Regions from separate parts of the Bacillus cihuensis genome, predicted to be linked through region 3. Evidence: riboswitches for the same ligand, from Rfam matches in the RefSeq annotation. Region 3 holds a riboswitch; each other region holds the start of a gene.
The links. Region 3 has a riboswitch for glycine ahead of gcvT (glycine cleavage system aminomethyltransferase GcvT). Riboswitches for the same ligand answer to the same signal wherever they lie in the genome.
Positions count from the first base shown of each region.

Region 1 (4,293 bases), on a different contig from region 3:
GTACCTGTAACAGTAAAAAGTGAAGAAACTCTTAATGACGTCTTAAAAGATGCGCTTTCTTTTGCTGATGAAAAGTTACATGAAATTGTGATACTGACAAAAGGCCTTCAAAATGGCAAAGAATCGATCGGAAAAGAAATTACAGCAAGTATAGAAGCCGTTCAAACGCTAAATGAATCATCATTTCGAAACAATATTCAAGTCCAAGAAGCCATTCAAAACTTGCATACGTATCAAGCAGAACGTGAAGCAGTCTTTAACGTTCGTCAAGGGATTCAGGAGAAGGCTTTCCAATTACCACTTCTTCCAACTACAACAATTGGGAGCTTCCCACAAACACAAGAAGTAAGAAAACAGCGTTTAAAATGGCGTAAAGGCGAGCTCACGGATGCGGCATATGGAGAATATATAAAAGCGGAAATTAAAAAATGGATTGAAATTCAAGAAGACCTTGGCCTAGATGTTTTTGTACATGGAGAATTCGAACGTACAGACATGGTTGAATTTTTTGGTGAAAAATTAGAAGGCTTTCAATTTACCAAATTTGGTTGGGTACAATCATACGGCTCCCGCTGCGTGAAGCCACCACTTATTTACGGGGACGTGTCATTTAAAGAAGCAATGACAGTTGAAGAAACCGTATATGCCCAATCGTTAACAGACAAACCTGTAAAAGGTATGCTAACAGGTCCTATTACCATTTTAAACTGGTCGTTTGTACGCGACGATATTGCTCGTAACGAAGTAACCAATCAAATCGCGCTTGCGCTAAGAAAAGAAGTAGAGGAACTAGAGAAAAATGGTATAAAAATGATTCAAGTGGATGAGCCGGCCATTCGTGAAGGGCTGCCGTTAAAGCGTGAAAACAGGGATAGTTATTTGAACGCTGCCGTATATGCATTTAAACTGGCAACAACATCTGTACAAAACGATACACAAATTCATACTCATATGTGTTATTCAGACTTTAAAGAGATTATCGATGCCATTAAAGCGCTCGATGCAGATGTTATTTCTATTGAGACGTCAAGAAGTCACGGAGAATTAATTTATGCCTTTGAAGAAAATACGTATGATAAAGGTATTGGTCTTGGTGTATATGATATTCATAGTCCACGCGTACCTAAAATTGAAGAATTGACAAGAAACATTGATCGTGCCCTTCAAGTCCTTGATCCAAAATTGTTCTGGATCAATCCTGACTGCGGTTTGAAAACACGTGGAATAAATGAAACCGTAGCAGCACTAGAAGTCATGATTGAAGCGGCGAAACAAACGAGAGAAAAGATTGGCGCGAAATATACACTCAATGTATAAGATGCGAAAAGAATAAAAGTTGATGCCCAAAAGGGTCTGACCTCACACTCTATCCTCTGTATATCACAGATGTGGGGGTCTGACCCTTTCTTTATGAGTCAGTGCATTTTGTGTATGAAAAAATTAACCTAATCGTTAAAAAATAGACGAAAGAGGTTTGGATCCTTCATCTTTTTTACCCCAAAATTTAGGTGTAACATCTACAGCATTAACGAGATTACTGTACGAATCCTTCAGGTATTTACTCGTCGTCGCAATATGGCTATGACTAGCTTACATCTTCTGGCCTTTGCAATATCATGATTTGTAGCCTTTAACATCCATTACAAAAAGAATGCCTATACATATGGGGGCTAGCTTTCCTTTTGGCAAGCTGTAGCCTTCAAAATGTCAATCATCTATTCAAGAAAGGGAATTTATTCGGGAAATAAACAAAAAGTGTTAGCGTTTACAAAATAACCTTGACAGATTGTTCAAATGTGACTATTCTGAATATAACAGAAACTAAATATGAGCGAATGACGGTTGTGGGAGAGTGCAATGTGACAAGCCACCGAAGGAGCAAGTTCCAAAAAGACCCTTGGAACCAATCTCTCAGGTAGATGGAACCACAATCGGACGCACCTCTGGAGAGCGCGTATACAGTAGTACGCCACCAAAGGGGAACGACTCTATGAAATATAGGGTTAAACTCTCAGGTAAAAGGACAGAGAAGGGTAGAGAAAAACACGCTACCCTTTTCTGTCCTTTTTTGCGTGCAAAAACGGGAGCGTATCTTCACAGTTTTCTTGGAAAAGAAGATTGCTTAAGGGAAAAGCGTTACGAGTTATGACGAAGTAAGTAAAAGATGGTGACATAAAAAACTTTCGAGGGGGAGTACAAATGAGTTTACAGCAAAATGATTCTATAATTTTTGGAGCGATTGAAAAGGAACGGGAACGCCAACATCAAACACTTGAGTTAATTGCTTCAGAAAATATCGTCAGCGAAGATGTATTAGAAGCGATGGGAAGCGTGATGACAAATAAATATGCAGAAGGGTATCCAGGAAAGCGTTATTATGGCGGATGCGAATTTGTTGATGTGGCAGAACAAACAGCAATCGAACGCGTAACGGAGCTATTTGGCGCTAAATATGCAAATGTTCAGCCGCACTCAGGAGCACAAGCAAATTTTGCTGTATTTTTCGCACTCCTTCAGCCTGGTGATAAAGTAATGGGCATGAATCTATCACATGGTGGACATTTAACACACGGAAGCCCTGTGAGTGTTTCAGGAAAATGGTTTGAAATTGTATCTTATGGTGTGAGAGAAGATACGCAAGTCATTGATTATGATGAATTGGAAGAAATCGCGAAGAAAGAGAAGCCGAAATTGATTATTGCAGGAACAAGTGCTTATCCAAGAACGATCGACTTTGCTCGCTTTAGAAAAATTGCCGATCAAGTCGGCGCAAAACTGATGGTCGATATGGCGCATATTGCTGGGTTAGTAGCAGCTGGACTTCATCCATCTCCGATCCCATATGCAGATGTTGTGACAAGTACGACACATAAAACATTGCGTGGCCCACGTGGCGGTATCATCTTAACAAATGATGAAGAGATGATTAAAGCGGTTAATAAATCAATATTCCCTGGTATTCAAGGTGGACCATTGATGCATATCATTGCTGCAAAAGCGGTGGCTTTCAGAGAAGCTTTACAACCAAGTTTTAAAGACTATGCTAAACAAGTTATTGAAAATGCGGCAATACTTGGCGAAACCTTAAAGAATGAAGGGGCTGCCCTCGTTTCAGATGGAACAGATAATCATATTGTCCTATTAGATTTACGTCCATGGAATTTAACTGGAAAAGAAGCTGAGAAATTATTAGAAGAAGTAGGCATTACCGTTAATAAGAATACGATTCCGTTTGATCCAGAGAAACCGTTTGTTACGAGTGGAATCCGTATCGGAACAGCTGCCTTAACAACTCGTGGCATGAAACAAGATGAAATGGTGAAAATCGGTAAAGTGATCGCAGACGTATTAAAAAATAAAGGCGATGAAGCCGTTCTTGAAAAAGCAAAAGCAACGACTAAAGAGATTTGCAGTTCGTACCCGTTATTCCAACAAGCAGTTACGGTGTAATAAAGGAGGAGAATCATGGAATTCCAAAGTTGTTTTGATATAATCGGCCCAATTATGGTCGGACCGTCGAGTTCTCATACAGCTGGTGTTGTTTCGATTGGAAAATTTATTTATGACCTGTTAGGGGATTATCCAGAAGAGTGCAACATTGTATTTTATGATTCGTTTGCTGAAACTTATCAAGGACACGGAACAGATAAAGCACTTCTAGGCGGATTGCTTGGTATGAATACGGATGATTCCGGTATCAAGTTCGCGTTGGAAAAAGCAGAAGAGTATGGGATGCAGTATCAATTTGAATTCGAAGATAAATGTGAATATATGGATCATCCCAATATAACGATTGTAACGGCAAAACGTGATGATCGAGTTTTCAAGGTTGGTGGTGTGTCACTCGGAGGCGGCTTATCGAAGATTTTTATGATTAATGATGAAATGGTATCGATTCGTCTTAGCGCTGGAGATGATTTTTCAATCCTTGCAAAACCTTATCAACAGAAAGAGAAAGCATTGGTGAAGGCGATATGATGGACATTCAATCTATGAGAGAGCTTATTGAAGCTTGTGAGCGGGAAAATAAATCCATTAGCGACATGATGTTAATGGTTGAAGCAAAAAAGTCAGGAAGAGACGAAGCAACGATTATTAGCATGATGGAAGAGCGATTGATCAAAATGAAAGAAGCAGTGGATAGCGGGATTAAAGACGCTTCCACTGCGCCTAGTGGCATTTCTGGTGGCGACGCTGTAAAGATGGCTGAATACGTTCAGCAAGGTAAATCATTATCAGGCGATTATATCAGTAATGCAATGAGTTTTTCATTAGCTACGTCTGAAAATAATG
Region 1 is NZ_AYSD01000017.1:133,816-138,108, reverse strand. Features, by position in the region: gene metE (5-methyltetrahydropteroyltriglutamate--homocysteine S-methyltransferase) at 1-1,317, shown strand, start outside; partial or broken gene V179_RS32135 (hypothetical protein) at 1,453-1,701, opposite strand; glycine riboswitch at 1,836-1,938, shown strand; gene glyA (serine hydroxymethyltransferase) at 2,200-3,450, shown strand; gene V179_RS0104220 (serine dehydratase beta chain) at 3,466-3,978, shown strand; gene sdaAA (L-serine ammonia-lyase, iron-sulfur-dependent, subunit alpha) at 3,978-4,293, shown strand, end outside.
Region 1: linked by a shared signal. The riboswitch ahead of glyA (serine hydroxymethyltransferase) and the one ahead of gcvT (glycine cleavage system aminomethyltransferase GcvT) in region 3 are both predicted to bind glycine.

Region 2 (4,293 bases), on a different contig from region 3:
AGCGTGCCAAACGTTTAGAAAAGAAAGACCTCATCGAAATTGAACTGGAAAACGGAGCTGTTCTAAAAAGCAAAACCGTCATCCTTTCAACAGGTGCTCGTTGGCGCAATGTTGGTGTTCCGGGTGAAAATGAATTTAAGAATAAAGGTGTAGCATATTGTCCACATTGTGATGGTCCATTGTTTGCAGGAAAACACGTAGCCGTTATTGGTGGCGGAAATTCCGGTATTGAGGCAGCAATTGATCTCGCTGGGATTGTGAAACATGTAACAGTTCTTGAATTTAATCCTGAGCTTAAAGCTGATTCTGTACTGCAAGATCGTCTTAACAGTCTGCCAAATGTAACTGTCCTAAAGAACGTTCAAACAACAGAAATTACTGGAACTGATAAAGTAAACGGTATTTCCTACGTTGAGCGTGAGACTGGGGAAGCTCAGCATATTGAATTGGCGGGAGTATTTGTTCAGATCGGACTTGTGCCAAATACGGAATGGTTAGCTGAGACTGTTGAACGTAATAGAATCGGTGAGATCGTTATAGATAACCATGGAGCAACGAACATACCTGGAGTGTTCGCTGCTGGAGACTGCACGAATAATCCATATAAGCAGATCATTATTTCGATGGGATCAGGTGCGAATGCAGCCTTAGGTTCATTCGATTATCTAATCCGAAATTAAACCACCATTTTATTATAAAAGGGCCGTTGAAATTACTTTTTAACGGTCCTTTTTCTTTATTCACCTTAAAAGATCCCGAATTAATAACCTCAGTTACTTATATACGGTTCATCGTAACACGCCTAAATGAGATTTACTTTCTACCTTTATTTCCAATATACCACTATTACTACATTTTTCCCCACCATTATCTTGTTTTATGGTGCATGACTCAATGTAATTTAAGAAGCTTTCCTCACTTTCATTGATTCCCTGACACCTTTTTTTGGAATCGCAGCTACTATAGCTAGTAAAGCTAGTCCAGCAAAAATAGCATTTGTCAATAACCCCATACTTGCAGCCACTTCCATATTTCCAGCCTTTTCAACTACACTATAAACAGTAACAGATATCGCTAATCCGAATGAGTTTCCAAGTGTACTAGACATTTTATAAATACCAGCTGCCTCTCCTGCTTTTGCTGCCGGTACATTGTCTACTGCTGTATCCGTAGATGGTGTCGCATAAAGGCCAAGTCCAATCCCATACACGGTAAAACCAATAAATACAACAATGGAATAAATCGCATTTGGTAAGAATGTTAATGTCATTAAGATAATTCCAACGATCACTAAAAGACAAGCTATGACCATCGGCTTTCTTGGACCACTTCGTTGTAATATTTTTTCACCAATACGAATCATCGCTAATGTAGCAACTAAATTGCCAATTGATAATAACCCAGATTGAAAAGAACTGTATCCTCTTGCCATTTGAACATAGGTATTCGCAACAATAAGTGCTCCCGCTACACCACTTATTAAAAAGTTTGACACAGTAGCCCCAGTAAAATATTTATTTTTAAATAAAGATAGATCGATAAATCCGTTAGATTTCCCTTTTACAAGTTTTAAAAATATCCAACCACCTATGACAGTGGTAGCCATTAACGTTAACGAAAGAGGGCTTGTCCATCCGAAGGCATCTCCATGTGTAATGACAACATTCAAAGCGACCATCACTAATAAAAAGATAACAAAGCCAGGAAAATCAAATTTTGCTGAATTGCTTTGTTCCGCTTTACTCTCTGGTACATCTTTAATCAAAAACATAGATAGTAAAGTGAAAATAATGGAAAATATAAAGATCCAGCGCCATCCCATATACGTAGCAATTAAACCTCCAGCTAATGAACAAATGCCTATGCCGCCCCAAGATCCAAAAGACCAGTAACTTATGGCTCTTTGTCGGTCTGGGCCGTCAAAATAGGTTTTCACCAAAGCAATCGTTGCAGGCATAATACACGCTGCCGAGATGCCTTGAATCACACGCCCAATAATTAAGAGAACCGTCTCCTGTGCAAATACGAGACAAAGTGAACCAATTATATTTAATAGTAAACCAATAGTTGTAATTTTCTTGCGTCCAATTCGATCAGATATTCCTCCAGCTGCTACAATAAACATGCCTGAAAATAAACCGGATAAACTAATTGCTGTATTCAAAAGTCCCATCGAAATGCCCATATCTAACTGAACTTCAGGCATCACATTTATGAGTGACTGTGAGAAAAGCCAATAAGTAAGCACCCCAAACACAATCCCCGTCATCATTCTGTTATTACCTTTATAGCTTGTTTCCATGGTGAACCACTCCTTTTTGGTTAAATATCCATTAAACTAACTATGTCTCTACAGTGATGATGAACGTGTAAATTATGCAGGCACAACAAAAAGGACAGAGAAAAACAGTGTTTTTCTCTGCCCTTCTCTGTCCTTTTACCTGAGAGTTTAGCTCAATAGAGCCTTTCCCCTTTGGTGACGTATCGATTCATACGCTCTCTCCAGAGGTGTGTCCAGCTGCAGTTCTTCTACCTGAGAGATTCGCTTCAAGGGTCTTATTGAAGTTTGCTCCTTCGGTGGCTTATAATAAACACTCTCCTGCAACTTTCATCCATCTATGATTTCTATATTTTCTGTATATTCTGTATTTATAGAATAATTTCAAAAGTCGATCGTGTCAACTAAAATCGAAAACGCTTTCAAAATCTATTGTCACTTTGACGCCCAGAACAATCGTTTCACAAGACGTTCCACGGATAGATATGGAATATTGCTGTGAAAAAGGATCTTTCAGATGGTAACCGACCAACTAATAGCAACTTTCGGTTTACTTTCTAATACCCCATTAAAACTTTCGTGATGGAATATTGTCCTTGTTAGCAGGTTATGTTGCCAATAATACAAAACAGATAACTCCCCTAATAGTAATTAGAGGAGTACATCAATGATCTCTTACCTATAGAAAATAAAGGAGACCGGCAACATCCAATCTCTTATCACTTATTAAAAACTTTAGGCTCTTTTCGTAAAGATTGTTGTTTTTTTGCAAGAAACCAATTCGAACAGATGTTGATCTTCGTTACAGGTGCGAGACTCCTGCGGGAAAAGCGTGTAGAGGGAGACCCCGCAAGTGCAAAGCACTGAGTAGGCTTCTGAGACCGCCCGCGGAAAGCGAGTACCTGCAACGGAAATCAACCCGGGTTATTAGTGTAAAAATGATTGAAAAGCAACAAAGTATGTGAAAACAGCCAAACTTTATCTTTATCCATCCAATTACTCTTTTTCATATCGCTTAATACTTCTTGAGTACAAAATATACTTCACTTTAATTCGAGTTTTATATTCTTCTACTTTAAATAATTAATTGCGAGAGAAATATAAAACCGTATGGAGTCTAGATATTTTTGTATGTCAACCCATTCATCGGGCTGATGAGCCACTGTAGGCTCTCCTGGTCCACAGATTAATATTGGAACATTTTGAAGATGATTCCTATAGATAGACCCATCTGTATAATAATTAACTCCCCCTATATTGGGATCGTTTTGCAAATATGATTGCGCTTTATCCAAAGCCAAATGAATAAATGGATGATCGGGCGCAGTATATACAGATACTAAGTTGTTTATGACATCAATTTTATAAGAAACGTTCATTTCCTCAGATACTTTTTGTAAGAGTTCATTTATTTCCCCAACAATTTCCTGATGATTTTGCCCTGGTACAGTTCGAATATCAATGGTAATTTTGCACTGGTCAGGCACTACGTTAGGACCTACTCCGCCTTGAATCATTCCTATATTTAATGTAGAATCGCCTAAAATATCATGACGTTCATAACGAAGATCATAATTGTTTAATTTATTTATAAAATGATTGATAGCCAATATTGCATTAATCCCATGAGACGGCATTGAACCGTGAGCTGTTTTACCAAACATAGAGATCTCAAGCCAAAGTGCCCCTTTGTGTGCAACAACCACCTGATTTGAGGTAGGTTCACTAATTACAATAGCTGTAGCTTGGTCAATTTGACCTTTTTTAACTACTTCTCTAGCACCAATACAATTTACTTCTTCCCCAACCGTTCCAATGAATTGTAGGTTTCCACTCAATTTTATTCCTGCTTTTTGTATACATTCAATTGCTAAAATCATGGCAGCAACTCCACTTTTCATATCTGAGGAGCCACGCCCGAATATTCGATTTTCTACTTGTTTGCCCTCAAAGACAGGAAAATTCCATTCTACATTTCCAACGGGAACAGTGTCAAAATGACCACTGTAAATCAG
Region 2 is NZ_AYSD01000010.1:465,103-469,395, reverse strand. Features, by position in the region: gene ahpF (alkyl hydroperoxide reductase subunit F) at 1-680, shown strand, start outside; gene V179_RS0102080 (MFS transporter) at 902-2,302, opposite strand; glycine riboswitch at 2,428-2,508, opposite strand; glycine riboswitch at 2,512-2,612, opposite strand; gene V179_RS0102075 (M20 family metallopeptidase) at 3,349-4,293, opposite strand, start outside.
Region 2: linked by a shared signal. The riboswitch ahead of V179_RS0102080 (MFS transporter) and the one ahead of gcvT (glycine cleavage system aminomethyltransferase GcvT) in region 3 are both predicted to bind glycine.

Region 3 (4,293 bases):
GATCTGTTATAAGAGTGAGCTGAGATGGGTTGGGAACGCCACCGGTTTTTTCAAGGTAGTGCCAGTAAAAGGGACGATTCATCAATTCCTTATCGAGTTCAATTGTTAACTGAATTGTTAAATATGCAGGGTGATTTTCTATGATTTCACAATGATTCGCTTTGAAATAGGTGAGCAAAAAATCATGAATTTCCTGTTGCTGCATGAAGATTTCCCTCCTTCATTTCTTGGGCAAATTGAATCATGGACGAAAGATTATCCATTTTGATTTTCATCTCCCCTTCTGATTTTGATCCTTCTACTACATCCACTAAGTAATCTTCAATATTGCCGATATCTAATTTTGTTAAAATATCATCTAACTCGCCAATTACTTTTTCAAATAAATGAATTTTTTCATAGAGAAGTTTCAAAATATGTTCTTCCACTGTATTTTCTGTAGCGAAATTATAAATCATGACATCTTCCGTTTGACCGAGCCGATGTACCCTGCCTATTCGTTGCTCGAGACGCATCGGATTCCATGGTAAGTCAAAGTTGATTAGATGATGACAAAATTGTAGGTTGATTCCTTCACCGCCGGCTTCTGTGGCAATCAGTACTTGAATTTTATTTTGAAAAAGCTCTTTCATCCAATCTTTTTTACCACGTTTAAATCCGCCGCGAAAAGGCACTGAGCTTATGCCGTTTTGCTGTAAAAACCATTGTAAATAAAGTTGTGTAGCTCGGTATTCCGTAAAAATAATGACTTTATCATTGATTTTCTGTATTAATTCCAATGCCTTCTCTGCCTTTGAATTGCGTTCAACCTGCTTTGCTGTTTCAAAGAGACTATTCAACTTTTCTATGAATTCAGGTGCAGGATTTTCATGTTTTTGAGACATGTTTTTTAAAGTGGTAAAGACCGCTTCTTTGCTACTGCAAGCTTCTCTTTGGAGGGTTAGGCTGGAAAATGAACTTCCTGCTCCTTCAGAATGCGGTCGGAATGCAGTTATAGCATCATATAATGCCTGCTCATTAGGTGAAAACTTAATAATAATTGTTTCAACATGTCGTTTTGTCCACTCGATTCCAGTATCAGCACGGCGATTTCGAATCATGACCGTGTTCACTAGCTTCTTTAGGTGCTCATCTTCATAAATCGTCCGACCTTTTCCTTTATACTTCTCTGAAAAAAGAGCAGCATTCCCTAAATGTCCGGGCTTAAGAAGGGAAACAAGATGGAAGATTTCTTCTACCTTATTTTGAATGGGTGTTGCGGTTAACAATAGGCAGAATTTCTTTTTTAAACTTTGAACAAATTCATAGTTTTTCGTTTTATTATTTTTTAATTTATGGGCCTCGTCAATAATGATTAAATCGTATTCTTGTTTAAAAATGATGTCTCTATGTGGGTTACGCTTTGCTGTATCAATTGATGATACGATGCAATCACATGAATCCCATACATAGCTCTTTCTCTGAACAACAGCGGGAATATGAAATTTTGTATTTAACTCGAATGCCCATTGTGAAACGAGTGAAGCTGGAACGAGAATGAGTACTTTTTTTACTAGACCGCGAATCATATATTCTTTAATGATTAAACCGGCCTCGATTGTTTTCCCAAGCCCTACTTCATCAGCCAAAATCGCTTTGCCATTCATATTCTCGACAACTTGTCGGGCGGCTTCAAGCTGATGAGGAAGTGGTGTTAGCTGATTAAGGTGATGAGGTGCTTGCAATCCTTCAAATTCTGGAATGGCCAGATGTTTTTCCGCTTGAACGGCAAGCTTATACAGTTCCCAATTCGCCCAGGGACCATCATTCTCCACTTTATCTAAAAATTCTTCTGACCATTCATCATCAAATGTGATTTGAATTTGCATAAACAATGCTCCTTTCTAAACAATTAAAGGTTAAATACGAACGTTAATAGGATAAAATATAATAAAAGTTAGGATTTTACGAAAAATGATTGCGATTCAAGCATTATTAATGGTAGTATGAACGTAAGTGTTAAATTTTGAAATTTTCTATCAATAAATATAATTTTTAATTGAAAGAATCCCACTGTTTTATTACTATAGTAATAACGGTATTCTAAGTGTTTGGCGGAAGTAGCCTCATTTACTGCGAATTAAAAAAATGTGTAAAGTCGGCAAAGACCATTTTTATGGTGCAACCCTTATTTACATAGTATGTGCAAAAAAGATAATATTATATGCGGATGAAGGCTGGGGGAGAGACTACAATTGTAGCGCCGAAGGAGCAAGCTTAGCAGCGAATCTCTCAGGCAAAAGAACCCTTGTTGGACGCAACTCTGGAGAGTGTCTAGAAGCAGAAGCTTTTAAGACCACCAAAGGGGAAAGCCTTTTTAGGTAAACTTTCAGGTTTCAGGACAGAGAAAAAGCTTCTAAGGGGCTACTCTGTCTTTTTTTATGCCCTAAAAAATGTGAGGAGGCGTAGTATGACTGAATTAAAAAGGACGCCATTATTTACGATCTATGCAGATTATAGTGGTAAAACGATTGACTTTGGTGGCTGGGAGCTGCCAGTCCAATTTTCTGGCATTAAAGAAGAACATGAAGCAGTACGAACAAAGGCAGGCTTGTTCGATGTTTCTCATATGGGAGAGTTTGTTGTAAAAGGAAAAGGAAGCACTGACTTTTTACAAAGAATGATTACGAACGATCTTCTCAAGCTTGATGTGGGGCATGCGCAATATGCCGCATTGTGCTATGAAAATGGCGGTGTTGTCGATGATTTAATTATTTATAAGAAAGCGGAAGATGACTATTTATTAGTTGTGAATGCTGGCAATATCGAGAAGGATTACAATTGGCTGCACGAACACTTGATTGAAGATGTTGAACTGACAAATATCTCAAATGAAGTAGCTTTGCTTGCTCTTCAAGGCCCTGCGGCTGAAAAAATCCTTCAGAAATTAGCTGTAAACACGAATTTGAGTGAGATTGACTTTTTTACTTTCAAAGAAAATGTGGAACTTAATGGAGTCTTGGCTCTCGTTTCACGCACAGGGTATACGGGGGAAGATGGCTTTGAAATGTATTGTAAAAACGAAGACGCAAAAACTCTCTGGAAAGCGATTCTTGAAGCAGGTAAGGATGAAGGCGTTCTACCAATCGGTCTAGGTGCTCGTGATACGCTCCGGTTCGAGGCGAAGCTTCCGTTATATGGTCAAGAGTTGTCACCTGATATTTCGCCTATTGAAGCGGGAATTGGTTTTGCTGTCAAAGTTGACAAAGAGGCTGATTTCATTGGTAAGTCTGTTCTTTCTAAGCAAAAAGAACAAGGTGCACCTCGTAAGCTCGTCGGCATCGAAATGATCGAACGCGGCATACCACGTCATGGCTATTCTGTTTACTACGGTTCTGAATTGATTGGCGAAGTGACAACTGGGACACAATCGCCCACATTGAAGAAAAACGTCGGTCTTGCCTTATTGAAAAAAGAGTATACAGGGATTGGAACAGAAGTTGAAGTTGAAATTCGTTCCAAACGTGTGAAAGCGGTAGTGGCTAAGACACCATTTTATAAACGACCAAGAGGATGAGGGGGAGAAAATCATGACTAAACATCGCTATCTACCGATGACTGACAAAGATCAAAATGAAATGTTAGATGCAATTGGTGTTTCTAGTATAGATGAGCTATTCAGTGATATTCCACAGAGTGTACGTTTCCAAGGTGAATACAAGATTAAACCTGCTAAATCAGAACCCGCTCTTTTAAAAGAGCTTACTAAATTGGCTGGGAAAAACGCTGATGCAAAGCGGTATGCTTCATTTCTAGGTGCTGGTGTGTACGATCATTATCAACCAATTATCGTCGACCATGTGATTTCTCGATCTGAATTTTATACAGCGTATACTCCATATCAGCCGGAGATTTCTCAAGGGGAGCTTCAAGCAATCTTTGAATTTCAAACGATGATTTGTGAATTGACTGGCATGGATGTTGCCAATTCTTCTATGTATGATGGTGGAACTGCTCTTGCTGAGGCAGCGATGTTAAGCAGTGGACATACAAGACGTAAGAAAATCTTGATTTCTAACACGGTTCATCCTGAGTCTCGTGATGTTGTTACGTCATATGCGAAGGGACAGCGAGTTGAAGTGGTGGAAATACCTCATCGTGATGGCGTAACCGATTTGGATGCACTAAAAGAGTTAATCAGCGATGATATTGCGGGAGTCATCATTCAATATCCAAATTTCTTTGGACGCATTGAACCTTTGAAAGAGATTGAAAAAATCGTTCATGAACAAAAGTCGATGTTTATTGTTTCAA
Region 3 is NZ_KI632495.1:1,408,326-1,412,618, reverse strand. Features, by position in the region: gene V179_RS0112615 (YqhG family protein) at 1-205, opposite strand, end outside; gene V179_RS0112610 (DEAD/DEAH box helicase) at 183-1,868, opposite strand; glycine riboswitch at 2,210-2,297, shown strand; glycine riboswitch at 2,301-2,386, shown strand; gene gcvT (glycine cleavage system aminomethyltransferase GcvT) at 2,450-3,556, shown strand; gene gcvPA (aminomethyl-transferring glycine dehydrogenase subunit GcvPA) at 3,570-4,293, shown strand, end outside.